Regions from separate parts of the Robertmurraya sp. FSL R5-0851 genome, predicted to be linked through region 4. Evidence: a T-box and tRNA genes for the amino acid it is inferred to sense, from the RefSeq annotation. Region 4 holds a T-box; the other regions hold tRNA genes.
What was found. A T-box is a leader RNA that pairs with one kind of tRNA and senses whether it is charged. The one in region 4 lies ahead of MKX65_RS17485 (valine--tRNA ligase), so its partner is inferred to be a tRNA-Val.
Positions count from the first base shown of each region.

Region 1 (4,342 bases), 2.3 Mb from region 4:
AGAAAAAAACATATCAATCATTGAGCATACACTCTCATTATCTTCTATTACTAAAACGTTCATTTATTTCAACTCCCCCTACATCTCTCGACCTTATTTAAATGTATTTATAACTTTTTTTCAACTAAAAATGAGATTCTTCCTAATTTGTTAATAGCTAAGTAATAGTTTGGTCATATTTTATTCATAACATGATAAGGGAAACAAATTAATAATTTCTTTATTCTTACCCCCATAAAGAAGAACGTCGCATCGAAAAGTTTAGTAGACCAGGAAATAGGGTATGTTTAATAACGTACATACACGAGAGGAGAAAATAACTATGCGATTAATTAAAGCTGATATCGATGAATTGTTAGAATCCACTCGAGACCTTACTGAAGATGAGGGATTCTCATTCATCACAACAATTGAAATTGATCATTTACTTGAAAATACACAAGATTGGTAAAAGGATAGATGCTATGCATCTATCCTTTCTTTATGAGAATAACATCTAAAAAAATAAAAAACACTAGGACTGCTTCATTGGAAACAACTCTAGTGTTGGAAACAAGGTTATATGTATTTATGGAGCGGGTGATGAGAATCGAACTCACGACATCAGCTTGGAAGGCTGAGGTTTTACCATTAAACTACACCCGCATATTATATTGTCCAGCTGCGCCTCCTTGGTCCTCGAGGTCGCTTCGGTGCCCCTTTGAAGTCTTATGACTTCCGCAGGTGCCCCTCCAGCGCTTGTCGGACCAAAACAGTCGGCTCCGCTTTTCGTACTGGGCTAGCTGGATTCGAACCAACGCATGACGGAGTCAAAGTCCGTTGCCTTACCGCTTGGCTATAGCCCAAAGAAGAAATTGTAAATATTGGGGCGACTGATGGGAATCGAACCCACGAATGTCGGAACCACAATCCGATGCGTTAACCACTTCGCCACAACCGCCATGTGATTTGACAGGGGTAGTAGGAATTGAACCCACACCAAAGGTTTTGGAGACCTTCGTTCTACCTTTAAACTATACCCCTTCAAAAAAAGATGGCTCAGGACGGAATCGAACCGCCGACACAAGGATTTTCAGTCCTTTGCTCTACCGACTGAGCTACTGAGCCATGATTATTAATAATTACCCTAGATAAAATCTTATTTCGTCCTTCGTCCCGATTTTCAATCGGTACGCTGGATGTTAATTCCTTGAAGCTTACTCATCGTGCTCTACCGACTGAGCTACTGAGCCATGATTATTAATAATTACCCTAGATAAAATCTTATTTCGTCCTTCGTCCCGATCTTCAATCGGTACGCTGGATGTTTTTTCTTTGTAGCTTATTCATCGTGCTCTACCGACTGAGCTACTGAGCCATAATACTATTCAATTATGTATAGATGGCGGTCCCGACCGGGATCGAACCGGCGATCTCCTGCGTGACAGGCAGGCATGTTAACCGCTACACCACGGGACCAGAGTTTTTTTCAAGTGTCTTACTTGAAAAATAAATATTATTTAAAGATGGAGGAGGTAGAGGGATTCGAACCCCCGCGCGGTTTGACCCGCCTGTCGGTTTTCAAGACCGATCCCTTCAGCCAGACTTGGGTATACCTCCAAAAGTATAAGTTATTATGGTAGCGGCGGAGGGGATCGAACCCCCGACCTCACGGGTATGAACCGTACGCTCTAGCCAGCTGAGCTACACCGCCAAAGTTAATTTAATGAAGATTTTATTCACTGCACTTTCGTTCCGTGAATTAATGAAGATTATTTTCACTGCACTTTCGTTCCGTGAAAAAATCTAAGTGGAGCCTAGCGGGATCGAACCGCTGACCTCCTGCGTGCAAGGCAGGCGCTCTCCCAGCTGAGCTAAGGCCCCAAACAAATATTAATAGAAATGGCGCGCCCGAAAGGAGTCGAACCCATAACCTTCTGATCCGTAGTCAGACGCTCTATCCAATTGAGCTACGGGCGCATATAAGAAATTTACTTCATAATCTATTGAATCCTATTTTGCTTTGCAATTTATCGTTGGATATTTTACTTCGTATTAACGAAAGCTATTTTACTTCGTAAAAAGCATTGGTGCCGAGGACCGGAATCGAACCGGTACGGTAGTCACCTACCGCAGGATTTTAAGTCCTGTGCGTCTGCCAGTTCCGCCACCCCGGCAAAAGAAGTTCTTGGAGCGGAAGACGGGATTCGAACCCGCGACCCCAACCTTGGCAAGGTTGTATTCTACCACTGAACTACTTCCGCATATGGAAAATTTATAGGCTATAAAAGAAACATTGGTGCGGGTGAAGGGAGTCGAACCCCCACGCCTTGCGGCGCTAGATCCTAAGTCTAGTGCGTCTGCCAATTCCGCCACACCCGCATAGTGAAAAAAAGTTATAGTAAAAAACTTTGGTGAGCCATGAAGGACTCGAACCTTCGACCCTCTGATTAAAAGTCAGATGCTCTACCGACTGAGCTAATGGCTCGGTATAAGTGGTGCCGGTGAGAGGACTTGAACCCCCAACCTACTGATTACAAGTCAGTTGCTCTACCAATTGAGCTACGCCGGCATAGAAGAAATTATAATGGAAAGTTATTTTCACTTTGTGATATAAGGATGAATATTTTTCACTTCGTGAAAAAATTCTTAATGGAGGATGACGGGATCGAACCGCCGACCCCCTGCTTGTAAGGCAGGTGCTCTCCCAGCTGAGCTAATCCTCCGAAATGGAATGTTATTTTCACTTCGTAAAAAAACTTGGTTATTTTCACTTCGTAAAAAAACTTGGTTATTTTCACTTCGTAAAAAAACTTGGTTATTTTCACTTCGTAAAAAAACTTGGTGACCCCTACGGGATTCGAACCCGTGTTACCGCCGTGAAAGGGCGGTGTCTTAACCGCTTGACCAAGGGGCCATTTTTAAACCTAGCGACGTCCTACTCTGACAGAGGGAAACCCTCAACTACCATCGGCGCTGAAAAGCTTAACTTCCGTGTTCGGTATGGGAACGGGTGTGACCTTTTCGCTATCGCCACTAGATTATATGATTGAAGAAAATCATTCCTTCAAAACTAGATAATGAATGAAGAAGGAGAAATACAGAGGGTTCACCAAGCGGAATCGAGCTCCAACGGCTAGGGACTCGGGGTCATAAGCCAAAGCCTTCCAGAGGTCAGGACCTCTTTCAGTCTTCATCTTATGCCTGTCGTCCCTGACCAAGCCGTTTCCGCATCTTAGATTAAGTCCTCAACCGATTAGTATCAGTCAGCTCCACACGTCACCGCGCTTCCACCTCTGACCTATCAACCTGATCATCTTTCAGGGGTTTTACTAGCTTGCGCTATGGGAAATCTCATCTTGAGGGGGGCTTCATGCTTAGATGCTTTCAGCACTTATCCCTTCCGCACATAGCTACCCAGCGATGCCTTTGGCAAGACAACTGGTACACCAGCGGTGCGTCCATCCCGGTCCTCTCGTACTAAGGACAGCTCCTCTCAAATTTCCTACGCCCACGACGGATAGGGACCGAACTGTCTCACGACGTTCTGAACCCAGCTCGCGTACCGCTTTAATGGGCGAACAGCCCAACCCTTGGGACCGACTACAGCCCCAGGATGCGATGAGCCGACATCGAGGTGCCAAACCTCCCCGTCGATGTGGACTCTTGGGGGAGATAAGCCTGTTATCCCCGGGGTAGCTTTTATCCGTTGAGCGATGGCCCTTCCATGCGGAACCACCGGATCACTAAGCCCGACTTTCGTCCCTGCTCGACTTGTAGGTCTCGCAGTCAAGCTCCCTTGTGCCTTTACACTCTACGAATGATTTCCAACCATTCTGAGGGAACCTTTGGGCGCCTCCGTTACTTTTTAGGAGGCGACCGCCCCAGTCAAACTGCCCACCTGACACTGTCTCCCACCCCGATTTAGGGGTGAGGGTTAGAATTTCAATACAGCCAGAGTAGTATCCCACCGACGCCTCCACCGAAGCTAGCGCTCCGGCTTCTCAGGCTCCTACCTATCCTGTACAAGCTGTACCAAAATTCAATATCAGGCTACAGTAAAGCTCCACGGGGTCTTTCCGTCCTGTCGCGGGTAACCTGCATCTTCACAGGTACTATAATTTCACCGAGTCTCTCGTTGAGACAGTGCCCAGATCGTTACGCCTTTCGTGCGGGTCGGAACTTACCCGACAAGGAATTTCGCTACCTTAGGACCGTTATAGTTACGGCCGCCGTTTACTGGGGCTTCGATTCAGAGCTTCGCTTTTAAGGCTAACCCCTCCTCTTAACCTTCCAGCACCGGGCAGGCGTCAGCCCCTATACTTCGCCTTGCGGCTTCGCAGAGACCTGTGTTTTTGCTAAA
Region 1 covers NZ_JBBOOE010000001.1:1,101,314-1,105,655, reverse strand. The annotation lists gene MKX65_RS05730 (winged helix-turn-helix domain-containing protein) at 1-63, opposite strand, end outside; gene MKX65_RS05725 (hypothetical protein) at 323-451, shown strand; tRNA gene MKX65_RS05720 (tRNA-Gly) at 572-645, opposite strand; tRNA gene MKX65_RS05715 (tRNA-Gln) at 774-845, opposite strand; tRNA gene MKX65_RS05710 (tRNA-His) at 865-940, opposite strand; tRNA gene MKX65_RS05705 (tRNA-Trp) at 953-1,023, opposite strand; tRNA gene MKX65_RS05700 (tRNA-Phe) at 1,035-1,107, opposite strand; tRNA gene MKX65_RS05695 (tRNA-Asp) at 1,383-1,458, opposite strand; tRNA gene MKX65_RS05690 (tRNA-Ser) at 1,507-1,599, opposite strand; tRNA gene MKX65_RS05685 (tRNA-Met) at 1,617-1,693, opposite strand; tRNA gene MKX65_RS05680 (tRNA-Ala) at 1,791-1,863, opposite strand; tRNA gene MKX65_RS05675 (tRNA-Arg) at 1,883-1,959, opposite strand; tRNA gene MKX65_RS05670 (tRNA-Leu) at 2,068-2,156, opposite strand; tRNA gene MKX65_RS05665 (tRNA-Gly) at 2,169-2,243, opposite strand; tRNA gene MKX65_RS05660 (tRNA-Leu) at 2,277-2,361, opposite strand; tRNA gene MKX65_RS05655 (tRNA-Lys) at 2,392-2,467, opposite strand; tRNA gene MKX65_RS05650 (tRNA-Thr) at 2,476-2,551, opposite strand; tRNA gene MKX65_RS05645 (tRNA-Val) at 2,633-2,705, opposite strand; tRNA gene MKX65_RS05640 (tRNA-Glu) at 2,822-2,896, opposite strand; rRNA gene rrf (5S ribosomal RNA) at 2,905-3,020, opposite strand; rRNA gene MKX65_RS05630 (23S ribosomal RNA) at 3,216-4,342, opposite strand, start outside.
Region 1: it encodes a tRNA-Val, which carries the amino acid that the T-box ahead of MKX65_RS17485 (valine--tRNA ligase) is inferred to sense. The anticodon was not compared.

Region 2 (4,342 bases), 720 kb from region 4:
AGACAAACTCCGAATGCCAAAGACTTATCCATGGGAGTCAGACTGCGAGTGATAAGATCCGTAGTCGAAAGGGAAACAGCCCAGACCACCAGCTAAGGTCCCAAAGTATACGTTAAGTGGCAAAGGATGTGGAGTTGCTTAGACAACCAGGATGTTGGCTTAGAAGCAGCCACCATTTAAAGAGTGCGTAATAGCTCACTGGTCGAGTGACTCCGCGCCGAAAATGTAACGGGGCTAAACGTATCACCGAAGCTGTGGATTGACATCTTAGATGTCAGTGGTAGGAGAGCGTTCTAAGGGCGTTGAAGCTAGACCGTAAGGACTGGTGGAGCGCTTAGAAGTGAGAATGCCGGTATGAGTAGCGAAAGATGGGTGAGAATCCCATCCACCGAATGCCTAAGGTTTCCTGAGGAAGGCTCGTCCGCTCAGGGTTAGTCGGGACCTAAGCCGAGGCCGAAAGGCGTAGGCGATGGACAACAGGTTGATATTCCTGTACCACCAAATTACCGTTTGAGTGATGGGGGGACGCAGGAGGATAGGGTAAGCGCGCTGTTGGATATGCGCGTCCAAGCAGTTAGGCTGCAAGTGAGGCAAATCCCACTTGCAATAGGCTGAGCTGTGATGGCGAGGGAAATATAGTACCGAAGTTCCTGATTCCACACTGCCAAGAAAAGCCTCTAGCGAGGTAACAGGTGCCCGTACCGCAAACCGACACAGGTAGGCGAGGAGAGAATCCTAAGGTGAGCGAGAGAACTCTCGTTAAGGAACTCGGCAAAATGACCCCGTAACTTCGGGAGAAGGGGTGCTCTTCAGGGTGAATAGCCCAGAAGAGCCGCAGTGAATAGGCCCAGGCGACTGTTTAGCAAAAACACAGGTCTCTGCGAAGCCGCAAGGCGAAGTATAGGGGCTGACGCCTGCCCGGTGCTGGAAGGTTAAGAGGAGGGGTTAGCCTTAAAAGCGAAGCTCTGAATCGAAGCCCCAGTAAACGGCGGCCGTAACTATAACGGTCCTAAGGTAGCGAAATTCCTTGTCGGGTAAGTTCCGACCCGCACGAAAGGCGTAACGATCTGGGCACTGTCTCAACGAGAGACTCGGTGAAATTATAGTACCTGTGAAGATGCAGGTTACCCGCGACAGGACGGAAAGACCCCGTGGAGCTTTACTGTAGCCTGATATTGAATTTTGGTACAGCTTGTACAGGATAGGTAGGAGCCTGAGAAGCCGGAGCGCTAGCTTCGGTGGAGGCGTCGGTGGGATACTACTCTGGCTGTATTGAAATTCTAACCCTCACCCCTAAATCGGGGTGGGAGACAGTGTCAGGTGGGCAGTTTGACTGGGGCGGTCGCCTCCTAAAAAGTAACGGAGGCGCCCAAAGGTTCCCTCAGAATGGTTGGAAATCATTCGTAGAGTGTAAAGGCACAAGGGAGCTTGACTGCGAGACCTACAAGTCGAGCAGGGACGAAAGTCGGGCTTAGTGATCCGGTGGTTCCGCATGGAAGGGCCATCGCTCAACGGATAAAAGCTACCCCGGGGATAACAGGCTTATCTCCCCCAAGAGTCCACATCGACGGGGAGGTTTGGCACCTCGATGTCGGCTCATCGCATCCTGGGGCTGTAGTCGGTCCCAAGGGTTGGGCTGTTCGCCCATTAAAGCGGTACGCGAGCTGGGTTCAGAACGTCGTGAGACAGTTCGGTCCCTATCCGTCGTGGGCGTAGGAAATTTGAGAGGAGCTGTCCTTAGTACGAGAGGACCGGGATGGACGCACCGCTGGTGTACCAGTTGTCTTGCCAAAGGCATCGCTGGGTAGCTATGTGCGGAAGGGATAAGTGCTGAAAGCATCTAAGCATGAAGCCCCCCTCAAGATGAGATTTCCCATAGCGCAAGCTAGTAAGATCCCTGAAAGATGATCAGGTTGATAGGTCAGAGGTGGAAGCGCGGCGACGTGTGGAGCTGACTGATACTAATCGATCGAGGACTTAACCAAATTTAGATGATACTCATTCTTTTGACTTTGACTCTTTATCTAGTTTTGAAGGAACAACCTTCAAACTTTATAGTCTGGTGGCGATAGCGAAAAGGTCACACCCGTTCCCATACCGAACACGGAAGTTAAGCTTTTCAGCGCCAATGGTAGTTGAGGGTTTCCGTCTGTGAGAGTAGGACGTCGCCAGGCTTGTCCCTATTGGGACTATTATTTTTGTCTAAAATATATAATTTAGGCCCCTTGGTCAAGCGGTTAAGACACCGCCCTTTCACGGCGGTAACACGGGTTCGAATCCCGTAGGGGTCACCAAGTTTTTTTACGAAGTAAAAATAACCAAGTTTTTTCATGAAGTGAAAATAACTTTCTATTTCGGAGGATTAGCTCAGCTGGGAGAGCACCTGCCTTACAAGCAGGGGGTCGGCGGTTCGATCCCGTCATCCTCCATTAAGAATTTTTTCACGAAGTGAAAAATATTCATCCTTAAGTCACGAAGTGAAAAATATTCATCCCAAAGTCACGAAAGTGAAATATAGTCTTCTTAATAAGCCGGCGTAGCTCAATTGGTAGAGCAACTGACTTGTAATCAGTAGGTTGGGGGTTCAAGTCCTCTCACCGGCACCACTTTATACCGAGCCATTAGCTCAGTCGGTAGAGCATCTGACTTTTAATCAGAGGGTCGAAGGTTCGAGTCCTTCATGGCTCACCAAATTTTTTTGCTTCAGCAAAATAACTTTTCATTAATTATCATTACGCGGGTGTGGCGGAATTGGCAGACGCACTAGACTTAGGATCTAGCGCCGCAAGGCGTGGGGGTTCGACTCCCTTCACCCGCACCAATGTTTTATACAATTTTCGCATTGCGGAAGTAGTTCAGTGGTAGAATACAACCTTGCCAAGGTTGGGGTCGCGGGTTCGAATCCCGTCTTCCGCTCCAAGAATTTCTTTTGCCGGGGTGGCGGAACTGGCAGACGCACAGGACTTAAAATCCTGCGGTAGGTGACTACCGTACCGGTTCGATTCCGGTCCTCGGCACCAAAGCTTTTTGCAAAGCAAAATAGTTATCCTTATCACTTTGATATCAAAGTGAAAAATAATGCGCCCGTAGCTCAATTGGATAGAGCGTCTGACTACGGATCAGAAGGTTATGGGTTCGACTCCTTTCGGGCGCGCCATATTAGTTTTAATCGGGGAGTAGCTCAGCTTGGTAGAGCACTTGGTTTGGGACCAAGGGGTCGCAGGTTCGAATCCTGTCTTCCCGACCATCTAACTTTATTATGGGGCCTTAGCTCAGCTGGGAGAGCGCCTGCCTTGCACGCAGGAGGTCAGCGGTTCGATCCCGCTAGGCTCCACTTAGATTTTTTCACGGAACGTAGTGTAGTGAAAATAATCTTCATTAATTCCAGAACATGTGTTTTAAAAATTCAATGAATTACTTTGGCGGTGTAGCTCAGCTGGCTAGAGCGTACGGTTCATACCCGTGAGGTCGGGGGTTCGATCCCCTCCGCCGCTACCAAAGATACGGAGGTATACCCAAGTCCGGCTGAAGGGATCGGTCTTGAAAACCGACAGGCGGGTCAAACCGCGCGGGGGTTCGAATCCCTCTACCTCCTCCATTTTTTAAATGCAATACAGCTTTTTCTTATAATATTATCGCGGGGTGGAGCAGTCTGGTAGCTCGTCGGGCTCATAACCCGAAGGTCGCAGGTTCAAATCCTGTCCCCGCAATCTAAATTTTTCAAATAAATTTGAAAAATTTCTGGTCCCGTGGTGTAGCGGTTAACATGCCTGCCTGTCACGCAGGAGATCGCCGGTTCGATCCCGGTCGGGACCGCCATTTTAAGTGCCTCATTATCTAGGGTACTATAATAAATGTGGCTCAGTAGCTCAGTCGGTAGAGCAAAGGACTGAAAATCCTTGTGTCGGCGGTTCGATTCCGTCCTGAGCCACCATTCTTATTAATGTTCTTATCATTTTTATATGGAGGGGTAGCGAAGTGGCTAAACGCGGCGGACTGTAAATCCGCTCCCTTGGGTTCGGCGGTTCGAATCCGTCCCCCTCCACCATTATGGCGGTTGTGGCGAAGTGGTTAACGCATCGGATTGTGGTTCCGACATTCGTGGGTTCGATTCCCATCAGTCGCCCCATTATTTATAAATTTTTTCATTGGGCTATAGCCAAGCGGTAAGGCAACGGACTTTGACTCCGTCATGCGTTGGTTCGAATCCAGCTAGCCCAGTTATGGCAGCATAGCCAAGTGGTAAGGCAGAGGTCTGCAAAACCTTTATCCCCGGTTCAAATCCGGGTGTTGCCTCCAATTTTATATTTGCGGGTGTAGTTTAATGGTAAAACCTCAGCCT
Region 2 covers NZ_JBBOOE010000001.1:4,108,439-4,112,780, reverse strand. The annotation lists rRNA gene MKX65_RS21130 (23S ribosomal RNA) at 1-1,985, shown strand, start outside; rRNA gene rrf (5S ribosomal RNA) at 2,059-2,174, shown strand; tRNA gene MKX65_RS21120 (tRNA-Glu) at 2,220-2,294, shown strand; tRNA gene MKX65_RS21115 (tRNA-Val) at 2,357-2,429, shown strand; tRNA gene MKX65_RS21110 (tRNA-Thr) at 2,531-2,606, shown strand; tRNA gene MKX65_RS21105 (tRNA-Lys) at 2,616-2,691, shown strand; tRNA gene MKX65_RS21100 (tRNA-Leu) at 2,737-2,821, shown strand; tRNA gene MKX65_RS21095 (tRNA-Gly) at 2,845-2,919, shown strand; tRNA gene MKX65_RS21090 (tRNA-Leu) at 2,932-3,020, shown strand; tRNA gene MKX65_RS21085 (tRNA-Arg) at 3,081-3,157, shown strand; tRNA gene MKX65_RS21080 (tRNA-Pro) at 3,171-3,247, shown strand; tRNA gene MKX65_RS21075 (tRNA-Ala) at 3,262-3,334, shown strand; tRNA gene MKX65_RS21070 (tRNA-Met) at 3,422-3,498, shown strand; tRNA gene MKX65_RS21065 (tRNA-Ser) at 3,506-3,598, shown strand; tRNA gene MKX65_RS21060 (tRNA-Met) at 3,637-3,710, shown strand; tRNA gene MKX65_RS21055 (tRNA-Asp) at 3,744-3,819, shown strand; tRNA gene MKX65_RS21050 (tRNA-Phe) at 3,859-3,934, shown strand; tRNA gene MKX65_RS21045 (tRNA-Tyr) at 3,965-4,048, shown strand; tRNA gene MKX65_RS21040 (tRNA-His) at 4,054-4,129, shown strand; tRNA gene MKX65_RS21035 (tRNA-Gln) at 4,150-4,221, shown strand; tRNA gene MKX65_RS21030 (tRNA-Cys) at 4,226-4,299, shown strand; tRNA gene MKX65_RS21025 (tRNA-Gly) at 4,311-4,342, shown strand, end outside.
Region 2: it encodes a tRNA-Val, which carries the amino acid that the T-box ahead of MKX65_RS17485 (valine--tRNA ligase) is inferred to sense. The anticodon was not compared.

Region 3 (4,342 bases), 250 kb from region 4:
GTGATGGCGAGGGAAATATAGTACCGAAGTTCCTGATTCCACACTGCCAAGAAAAGCCTCTAGCGAGGTAACAGGTGCCCGTACCGCAAACCGACACAGGTAGGCGAGGAGAGAATCCTAAGGTGAGCGAGAGAACTCTCGTTAAGGAACTCGGCAAAATGACCCCGTAACTTCGGGAGAAGGGGTGCTCTTCAGGGTGAATAGCCCAGAAGAGCCGCAGTGAATAGGCCCAGGCGACTGTTTAGCAAAAACACAGGTCTCTGCGAAGCCGCAAGGCGAAGTATAGGGGCTGACGCCTGCCCGGTGCTGGAAGGTTAAGAGGAGGGGTTAGCGCAAGCGAAGCTCTGAATCGAAGCCCCAGTAAACGGCGGCCGTAACTATAACGGTCCTAAGGTAGCGAAATTCCTTGTCGGGTAAGTTCCGACCCGCACGAAAGGCGTAACGATCTGGGCACTGTCTCAACGAGAGACTCGGTGAAATTATAGTACCTGTGAAGATGCAGGTTACCCGCGACAGGACGGAAAGACCCCGTGGAGCTTTACTGTAGCCTGATATTGAATTTTGGTACAGCTTGTACAGGATAGGTAGGAGCCTGAGAAGCCGGAGCGCTAGCTTCGGTGGAGGCGTCGGTGGGATACTACTCTGGCTGTATTGAAATTCTAACCCTCACCCCTGATCGGGGTGGGAGACAGTGTCAGGTGGGCAGTTTGACTGGGGCGGTCGCCTCCTAAAAAGTAACGGAGGCGCCCAAAGGTTCCCTCAGAATGGTTGGAAATCATTCGTAGAGTGTAAAGGCACAAGGGAGCTTGACTGCGAGACCTACAAGTCGAGCAGGGACGAAAGTCGGGCTTAGTGATCCGGTGGTTCCGCATGGAAGGGCCATCGCTCAACGGATAAAAGCTACCCCGGGGATAACAGGCTTATCTCCCCCAAGAGTCCACATCGACGGGGAGGTTTGGCACCTCGATGTCGGCTCATCGCATCCTGGGGCTGTAGTCGGTCCCAAGGGTTGGGCTGTTCGCCCATTAAAGCGGTACGCGAGCTGGGTTCAGAACGTCGTGAGACAGTTCGGTCCCTATCCGTCGTGGGCGTAGGAAATTTGAGAGGAGCTGTCCTTAGTACGAGAGGACCGGGATGGACGCACCGCTGGTGTACCAGTTGTCTTGCCAAAGGCATCGCTGGGTAGCTATGTGCGGAAGGGATAAGTGCTGAAAGCATCTAAGCATGAAGCCCCCCTCAAGATGAGATTTCCCATAGCGCAAGCTAGTAAGATCCCTGAAAGATGATCAGGTTGATAGGTCAGAGGTGGAAGCGCGGCGACGTGTGGAGCTGACTGATACTAATCGATCGAGGACTTAACCAAGAAAAGCGGAAGCGCCTTGAACAGACGCGACAAGCATAAGACGAATCACGCAAGAAGGCCTGCCTTCTGGAGGGATTTGGCTTATGACCTCGAGCGGCTAGGCGCTGTAGCTGGACAATGATGAAACGTATTTCTTTCTTCTTCATTCATTATCTAGTTTTGAGAGAATGGTTAAAAATTTCTCTTGAAAAATTGTGAAAAACTATTATAATAAATAGTGTCGCATAAATAGTCTGGTGGCGATAGCGAAAAGGTCACACCCGTTCCCATACCGAACACGGAAGTTAAGCTTTTCAGCGCCGATGGTAGTTGAGGGTTTCCCTCTGTGAGAGTAGGACGTCGCCAGGCGTTAATGGAGGATTAGCTCAGCTGGGAGAGCACCTGCCTTACAAGCAGGGGGTCGGCGGTTCGATCCCGTCATCCTCCACCAACACTTTTTTCACGTAGTGAAAAATAGTCATCCTTTAAAAATTCACATAGTGAAAATTTTAATATTTCTCGCCGGCGTAGCTCAATTGGTAGAGCAACTGACTTGTAATCAGTAGGTTGGGGGTTCAAGTCCTCTCACCGGCACCATTTAGTACGAGCCATTAGCTCAGTCGGTAGAGCATCTGACTTTTAATCAGAGGGTCGAAGGTTCGAGTCCTTCATGGCTCACCATTTATTATTAAGTAACATAACTTTCCTTTATGCGGGTGTGGCGGAATTGGCAGACGCACTAGACTTAGGATCTAGCGCCGCAAGGCGTGGGGGTTCGACTCCCTTCACCCGCACCAAAGTTTTTCTCTAGCAAAACAACTTATTATTTGCGGAAGTAGTTCAGTGGTAGAATACAACCTTGCCAAGGTTGGGGTCGCGGGTTCAAATCCCGTCTTCCGCTCCAAGAACTTCTTTTGCCGGGGTGGCGGAACTGGCAGACGCACAGGACTTAAAATCCTGCGGTAGGTGACTACCGTACCGGTTCGATTCCGGTCCTCGGCACCAAAGCTTTTTGCAAAGCAAAATAGGTTTCAATATTACGAAGTAAAATATCCAATGCTTTTTACGAAGCAAAATAGCGATCTTTATCAATTTGATTGAAAAATATGCGCCCGTAGCTCAATTGGATAGAGCGTCTGACTACGGATCAGAAGGTTATGGGTTCGACTCCTTTCGGGCGCGCCATATTAGATTTAAACGGGGAGTAGCTCAGCTTGGTAGAGCACTTGGTTTGGGACCAAGGGGTCGCAGGTTCGAATCCTGTCTTCCCGACCATCTAACTTTATTATGGGGCCTTAGCTCAGCTGGGAGAGCGCCTGCCTTGCACGCAGGAGGTCAGCGGTTCGATCCCGCTAGGCTCCACTTAGATTTTTTCACGAAACGTAGTGTAGTGAAAAAATCTTCATTAAATTAAATTTGGCGGTGTAGCTCAGCTGGCTAGAGCGTACGGTTCATACCCGTGAGGTCGGGGGTTCGATCCCCTCCGCCGCTACCAAAATTACTAAATTAGTTATCCTTGGACCTTTAGCTCAGCTGGTTAGAGCAGACGGCTCATAACCGTCCGGTCGTAGGTTCGAGTCCTACAAGGTCCACCATTTACGATATTTGGAGGTATACCCAAGTCCGGCTGAAGGGATCGGTCTTGAAAACCGACAGGCGGGTCAAACCGCGCGGGGGTTCGAATCCCTCTACCTCCTCCATATAATTTAATATCGTCGCGGGGTGGAGCAGTCTGGTAGCTCGTCGGGCTCATAACCCGAAGGTCGCAGGTTCAAATCCTGTCCCCGCAATTAAAAAGTTATTTTCAAGGAAACTTGAAAAAACTCTGGTCCCGTGGTGTAGCGGTTAACATGCCTGCCTGTCACGCAGGAGATCGCCGGTTCGATCCCGGTCGGGACCGCCATTAAATAATTCAAAGTTGGCTCAGTAGCTCAGTCGGTAGAGCACGATGAATAAGCTACAAAGCAAAACAGCCAGCGTACCGATTGAAAATCGGGACGAAGGACGAAACATAACTTTATCTAGGGTATTATCTTAAGTATGGCTCAGTAGCTCAGTTGGTAGAGCAAAGGACTGAAAATCCTTGTGTCGGCGGTTCGATTCCGTCCTGAGCCACCATTTATTTTCAATATAATTATGGCGATTGTGGCGAAGTGGTTAACGCACCGGATTGTGGTTCCGGCATTCGTGGGTTCAATTCCCATCAGTCGCCCCATAATATTTTTGCGGGTGTAGTTTAATGGTAAAACCTCAGCCTTCCAAGCTGATGTCGTGAGTTCGATTCTCATCACCCGCTCCATTTAAGGGCCTATAGCTCAGCTGGTTAGAGCGCACGCCTGATAAGCGTGAGGTCGATGGTTCGAGTCCATTTAGGCCCACCAGAACTTTTTGCACTACCTAAAAAACTTACCAATATTCCACAGTAGCTCAGTTGGTAGAGCATTCGGCTGTTAACCGAACGGTCACAGGTTCGAGTCCTGTCTGTGGAGCCATATGGGGAAGTACTCAAGAGGCTGAAGAGGCGCCCCTGCTAAGGGTGTAGGTCGGGTAACCGGCGCGAGGGTTCAAATCCCTCCTTCTCCGCCATATGGCCCCTTGGTCAAGCGGTTAAGACACCGCCCTTTCACGGCGGTAACACGGGTTCGAATCCCGTAGGGGTCATAAAAAACATTGAACATTTGTTCAATGTTTTTTTCTATTTGGTAAGTTCTTCACTAGTTAATGATATCAGAAGTAATTAACTAACCATATTAAAGAATACCTCTTTGCGTCTTTTTCCAGGTGCAAGGGTATCTGTTCTTAACTCTTCTACTAACCCTCTATTGATGACAATTTACTATCAATAGAGGGTTTATTTATCTCTTCTATTAAATGTCCTCTAACCAATTGTTAAGGTTTCCAATTTTCGACAAATGAATGAAAACCCTTTCATTTTTCAGCATAAAAATGACCTTTTCACACAAAGAAATCCTCTTAAATATATTATTCTACACTAGTGTT
Region 3 covers NZ_JBBOOE010000001.1:3,630,827-3,635,168, reverse strand. The annotation lists rRNA gene MKX65_RS18740 (23S ribosomal RNA) at 1-1,363, shown strand, start outside; rRNA gene rrf (5S ribosomal RNA) at 1,596-1,711, shown strand; tRNA gene MKX65_RS18730 (tRNA-Val) at 1,718-1,793, shown strand; tRNA gene MKX65_RS18725 (tRNA-Thr) at 1,864-1,939, shown strand; tRNA gene MKX65_RS18720 (tRNA-Lys) at 1,948-2,023, shown strand; tRNA gene MKX65_RS18715 (tRNA-Leu) at 2,055-2,139, shown strand; tRNA gene MKX65_RS18710 (tRNA-Gly) at 2,172-2,246, shown strand; tRNA gene MKX65_RS18705 (tRNA-Leu) at 2,259-2,347, shown strand; tRNA gene MKX65_RS18700 (tRNA-Arg) at 2,451-2,527, shown strand; tRNA gene MKX65_RS18695 (tRNA-Pro) at 2,541-2,617, shown strand; tRNA gene MKX65_RS18690 (tRNA-Ala) at 2,632-2,704, shown strand; tRNA gene MKX65_RS18685 (tRNA-Met) at 2,761-2,837, shown strand; tRNA gene MKX65_RS18680 (tRNA-Ile) at 2,861-2,937, shown strand; tRNA gene MKX65_RS18675 (tRNA-Ser) at 2,950-3,042, shown strand; tRNA gene MKX65_RS18670 (tRNA-Met) at 3,059-3,132, shown strand; tRNA gene MKX65_RS18665 (tRNA-Asp) at 3,170-3,245, shown strand; tRNA gene MKX65_RS18660 (tRNA-Phe) at 3,385-3,460, shown strand; tRNA gene MKX65_RS18655 (tRNA-His) at 3,482-3,557, shown strand; tRNA gene MKX65_RS18650 (tRNA-Gly) at 3,568-3,641, shown strand; tRNA gene MKX65_RS18645 (tRNA-Ile) at 3,647-3,723, shown strand; tRNA gene MKX65_RS18640 (tRNA-Asn) at 3,759-3,834, shown strand; tRNA gene MKX65_RS18635 (tRNA-Ser) at 3,838-3,928, shown strand; tRNA gene MKX65_RS18630 (tRNA-Glu) at 3,932-4,003, shown strand.
Region 3: it encodes a tRNA-Val, which carries the amino acid that the T-box ahead of MKX65_RS17485 (valine--tRNA ligase) is inferred to sense. The anticodon was not compared.

Region 4 (4,342 bases):
ATAGATCTTGTTGTTAACTTTGCCGCTTCATCCTCACCATAAAGTGGAAGCTTTGCCATTTCAATATACCAATCACAGAAGTCATCCCAAATGAAATTGTATAGCACACGACCAACTTCACCAAACTCATATCGATCGGATAGTCTTGTTACCGTTTCAATGGTTTCATTTAATCTTGTCAAAATCCATTTATCTGCTACAGACTTTTCACCACTCAAGTCAATTTGTTCATACGTTAATCCGTCCATATTCATTAATGCGAAGCGTGAGGCATTCCAGATTTTATTAGCAAAGTTCCAAGTAGCTTCTACCTTTTCCGTGCTATAACGTAAATCTTGTCCCGGAGAGCTTCCTGTTGATAAGAAATAACGTAATGAATCTGCGCCATACTTATCAATTACTTCCATCGGATCAACACCGTTGCCAAGTGACTTACTCATTTTGCGCCCTTCAGCATCTCGAACAAGTCCGTGGATAAGAACATCTTTAAATGGACGTTGTCCTGTGAATTCCAAGCCTTGGAAGATCATTCTTGAAACCCAGAAAAAGATGATATCGTAACCAGTTACAAGACAATCGGTTGGGTAGTAACGCTTATAATCACTTGATTCGATATCTGGCCAGCCCATCGTCGAAAACGGCCAAAGAGCAGAACTAAACCATGTATCTAATACATCCTTATCCTGTTCCCAGTTTTCAATATCTGCAGGAGGCTCATGATCAACATGTACCTCTCCAGTTTGTTTGTGATACCACGCTGGAATACGGTGGCCCCACCAAAGCTGACGAGAAATACACCAGTCACGAATATTTTCCATCCAGCGAAGGTACGTGTTCTCAAATCGGTCAGGAACAAAATTCACTTTTTCATCTTTCTTTTGTAGAGCAATTGCTTCATCAGCTAGAGGTTGCATTTTAACAAACCACTGTGTTGATAAATATGGTTCAACTACTGCACCACTTCTTTCTGAGTGCCCAACCGAGTGCATATGCTCTTCAATTTTGAATAATACGTCATCTGCTTGTAGGTCTTTAACGATTTGCTTACGACACTCAAATCGATCTAACCCTTGATATTTACCGGCATTTCCATTCATCGTACCGTCTTCGTTCATTACAAGCACACGTTCAAGATGATGTCTATTTCCGATTTCAAAGTCATTCGGGTCATGTGCCGGGGTTATTTTAACTGCTCCTGAACCAAATTCCATATCTACATAGTCGTCACCAACGATTGGTATTTCACGGCCAACAATTGGCAATATAACTGTTTTTCCAATCAAGTCCTTATATCTATCATCCTCAGGGTGTACAGCAACTGCTGTGTCTCCAAGCATGGTTTCTGGTCTCGTAGTTGCTACTTCGATGAATCCTGAGCCATCACTTAATGGATACTTCATATGATAGAAAGCACCTTGAACATCCTTATAAATAACTTCAATATCAGAAAGTGCCGTTTTCGTAGCTGGATCCCAGTTGATGATATACTCTCCACGATAGATAAGTCCCTTTTTATATAATGAAACGAAAACCTCTCTTACTGCTTTCGATAATCCTTCATCTAGCGTAAAACGCTCTCTACTGTAGTCTAGACCGAGACCTAGCTTTGACCACTGCTCACGAATATGACTCGCATACTCTTCTTTCCATTTCCAAGTTTCTTCCACAAAAGTCTCACGACCAAGATCATATCGGCTCTTTCCTTCTGCACGAAGCTTTTCTTCCACCTTTGCTTGTGTGGCAATACCCGCATGATCCATTCCTGGTAACCACAATACATCATACCCTTGCATACGTTTCATTCTCGTAAGAATATCCTGCAAAGTGGTATCCCAAGCATGCCCTAAATGTAACTTTCCGGTTACATTTGGTGGTGGAATAACAATTGTATATGGCTCTTTCTTTTGGTCATTAAGCGCTTGAAAGTATTCTCCCTTTAGCCACCATTCGTATCGACCACGTTCAATCGTATTTGGGTCGTATTTGGTTGGCATGGTTAATTCATTTGTTTCCATTTATGTTCCCTCCTAAGCTAATACAAAAAAACTCCAATCGTCTAAAAGGACGAATGGAGTTTGCTTCGCGGTACCACCTTTTTTCCAATCAATAAATAAACCATGATTGGCTCTTAAAATAGATAACGGACTTCCCGTCTTTCACTACAAAGCATAACTGTTCGTAAAAGATGCTCAAGGGCGACCTTCAATTGGAGCGCTTAGAAAACTTTTCAGACACGAGTTTTCCTCTCTTTAAGCGAGTAACCAATCTACTCTTCCCTATCAAAGCAGATTTCTGTATTGATTTATGTAAGACTAAAAATATGCCTTCATTTTATACTCCATATACTACATAAAAAAGTACGTTAACGTCAATAAGGATACCCATATTTTTTTATTACCATACATAGAGTAGTGGAAGAAGCATTTTTTTACAACTTCTTTTGGTTTACATTATGAACTTAGGAGGGATTGGTGTGAAAAGAAGGTATAATCCTTATACATTGCCACCATGGTTGAGGACTGTGAGAGGAGTATGCAGACAATTCATTCTCCCTTTTTGTATCTTTCAAGGAATTCGAACCATCTTTCTTCCAACAACATTTGATGTTTTGTTTCTAGCCATACTCATTGCTCTTGCTATTGCTTTTCACTTTGAATTTATATAGGGAGCCCATTAGCTTTGGGCTCCCTCGTTACTTTGAGCTGCGGCTGCCGCTGCAGCTTGTTTTTTTTGTCTTTCAATTTCCTCTATACGTGTAACGACGTACTCAGAATTTTTTAATAACCAAAATTGCTTCTGTAGTCTTTGAACAAACTTTCTTTCATTTCTTTCTTTTGACTTATAATACTCTTCCACTACCCTTAATATGGGACCGGGATGGGCAAAATAACTTAGTAATAGAAGTATTTCGTCATCTTTTAATGGAAAGTACTTTAAATACACATATAACCAGTCTATGCAGTCATCACAATGTTTTGGGAATGTATTTAACAGTCTTGATAAGAAAGGTAATATATCATGAATGGCCGCTCCTTCTCTACTGTCTTCGAGGTTAGTAAAATATCCATATCCTCTATCATCATAAAGAAAATGCTCAGAGGAGATCTTTCCATGAACCACGACCGCCCTGGCTTTTGTTTCTTCCTTTGTTTGCTCAAACCATTCTTTTAGCTTGTTTTTGGAATAAGTAAGCGCTAGCCGAATGTTATTATAATACAAGCAAAACAAAAGTTCGGTAGGGGACATATATTGTTTCCCCTCACACGCCTCAACATATCCTTCAATAAATTCCGTTTCTTTTTCCCAAAGCGAAGAAATGGTACTATAATGTTCTTCTTTTTCTTTAGGATCAATAGTCACTTCGTGAAGGGACAATGTATGAAGCCTTGCTAGCTCCCGAAAAAGCTGTTGATTTCTTTCATTTCTGTTTTCTTTCTCTTCATTTGGCAACCAAGGCATCAGGTAATATAATTCTTGATTATGCAAAACCGCATAGCGCCCATCAACCGTTGGATAAACAGGAACAATACGATTGTAGCCTTTCTGATATAAGTATTGGATATGGCGAATAAAATCCGTTCCATGTTTAGGAGATATCTTTTTTAAAGCAAAAATTCCTTTATCACTATAAATACGAAAAATTTTCCCAAATCGCTCAATAAAGTGTGGCTTAACTCCATAATTTTTTAACACCGGCTCCATTTGCTGCAAATAATTAATATTCGACAAGGAGGCTCAACCCTTCCATAAAAACAACAAGGGCAGGAGTATTCACCTGCCCAATGGTTGTTCTTCTATTTATGGGCAATAGGAATAGGTATATAAAGAACTTGCCCTTCGTATATATCTTGATTTAACTCAAGATGGTTTACCTTAAGTAATTGTTGTACAGGTACTTCGTAACGTGACGCTAATTGTTCGATCGTTTCTCCGCTTTGGACGATGGCTACACGAAGTTTTGTTAAATCTTCCGTCTCCTCTTTTCGAGCAAAAAACTCAGTTAAAGACATTCCCTTTTTTGAAGACTTCTTTTTCTTTACCTTAGGCTGAGGTGGTGAAGAAGAAGATTCTTCTTCCACTTCTGGTTGGGTTTCTACTTGTGGCTGTATCTCGGCTTCTGGAACAGGCTGAAGCTCAACCTCTGCTGCCTCTTCCACCACTTCTTCAACAACCTCTTGGGGTGCTTCACTTCGAGCTGCTGAAAAAGTAATTTCAGGTTCCTTTGCTTCGTTTACAGGAAGTTGTGGAGCTTCAAATAATTCAGTTGACTTATTTATAGAAACCACTTTTTCCTCTGTATCATCCGCTGATTTTCTCGCTTCCACAGCGAAAGGTTCATACT
Region 4 covers NZ_JBBOOE010000001.1:3,384,215-3,388,556, forward strand. The annotation lists gene MKX65_RS17485 (valine--tRNA ligase) at 1-2,015, opposite strand, end outside; T-box leader at 2,058-2,292, opposite strand; gene MKX65_RS17490 (hypothetical protein) at 2,453-2,665, shown strand; gene ysxE (spore coat protein YsxE) at 2,674-3,729, opposite strand; gene spoVID (stage VI sporulation protein D) at 3,795-4,342, opposite strand, start outside.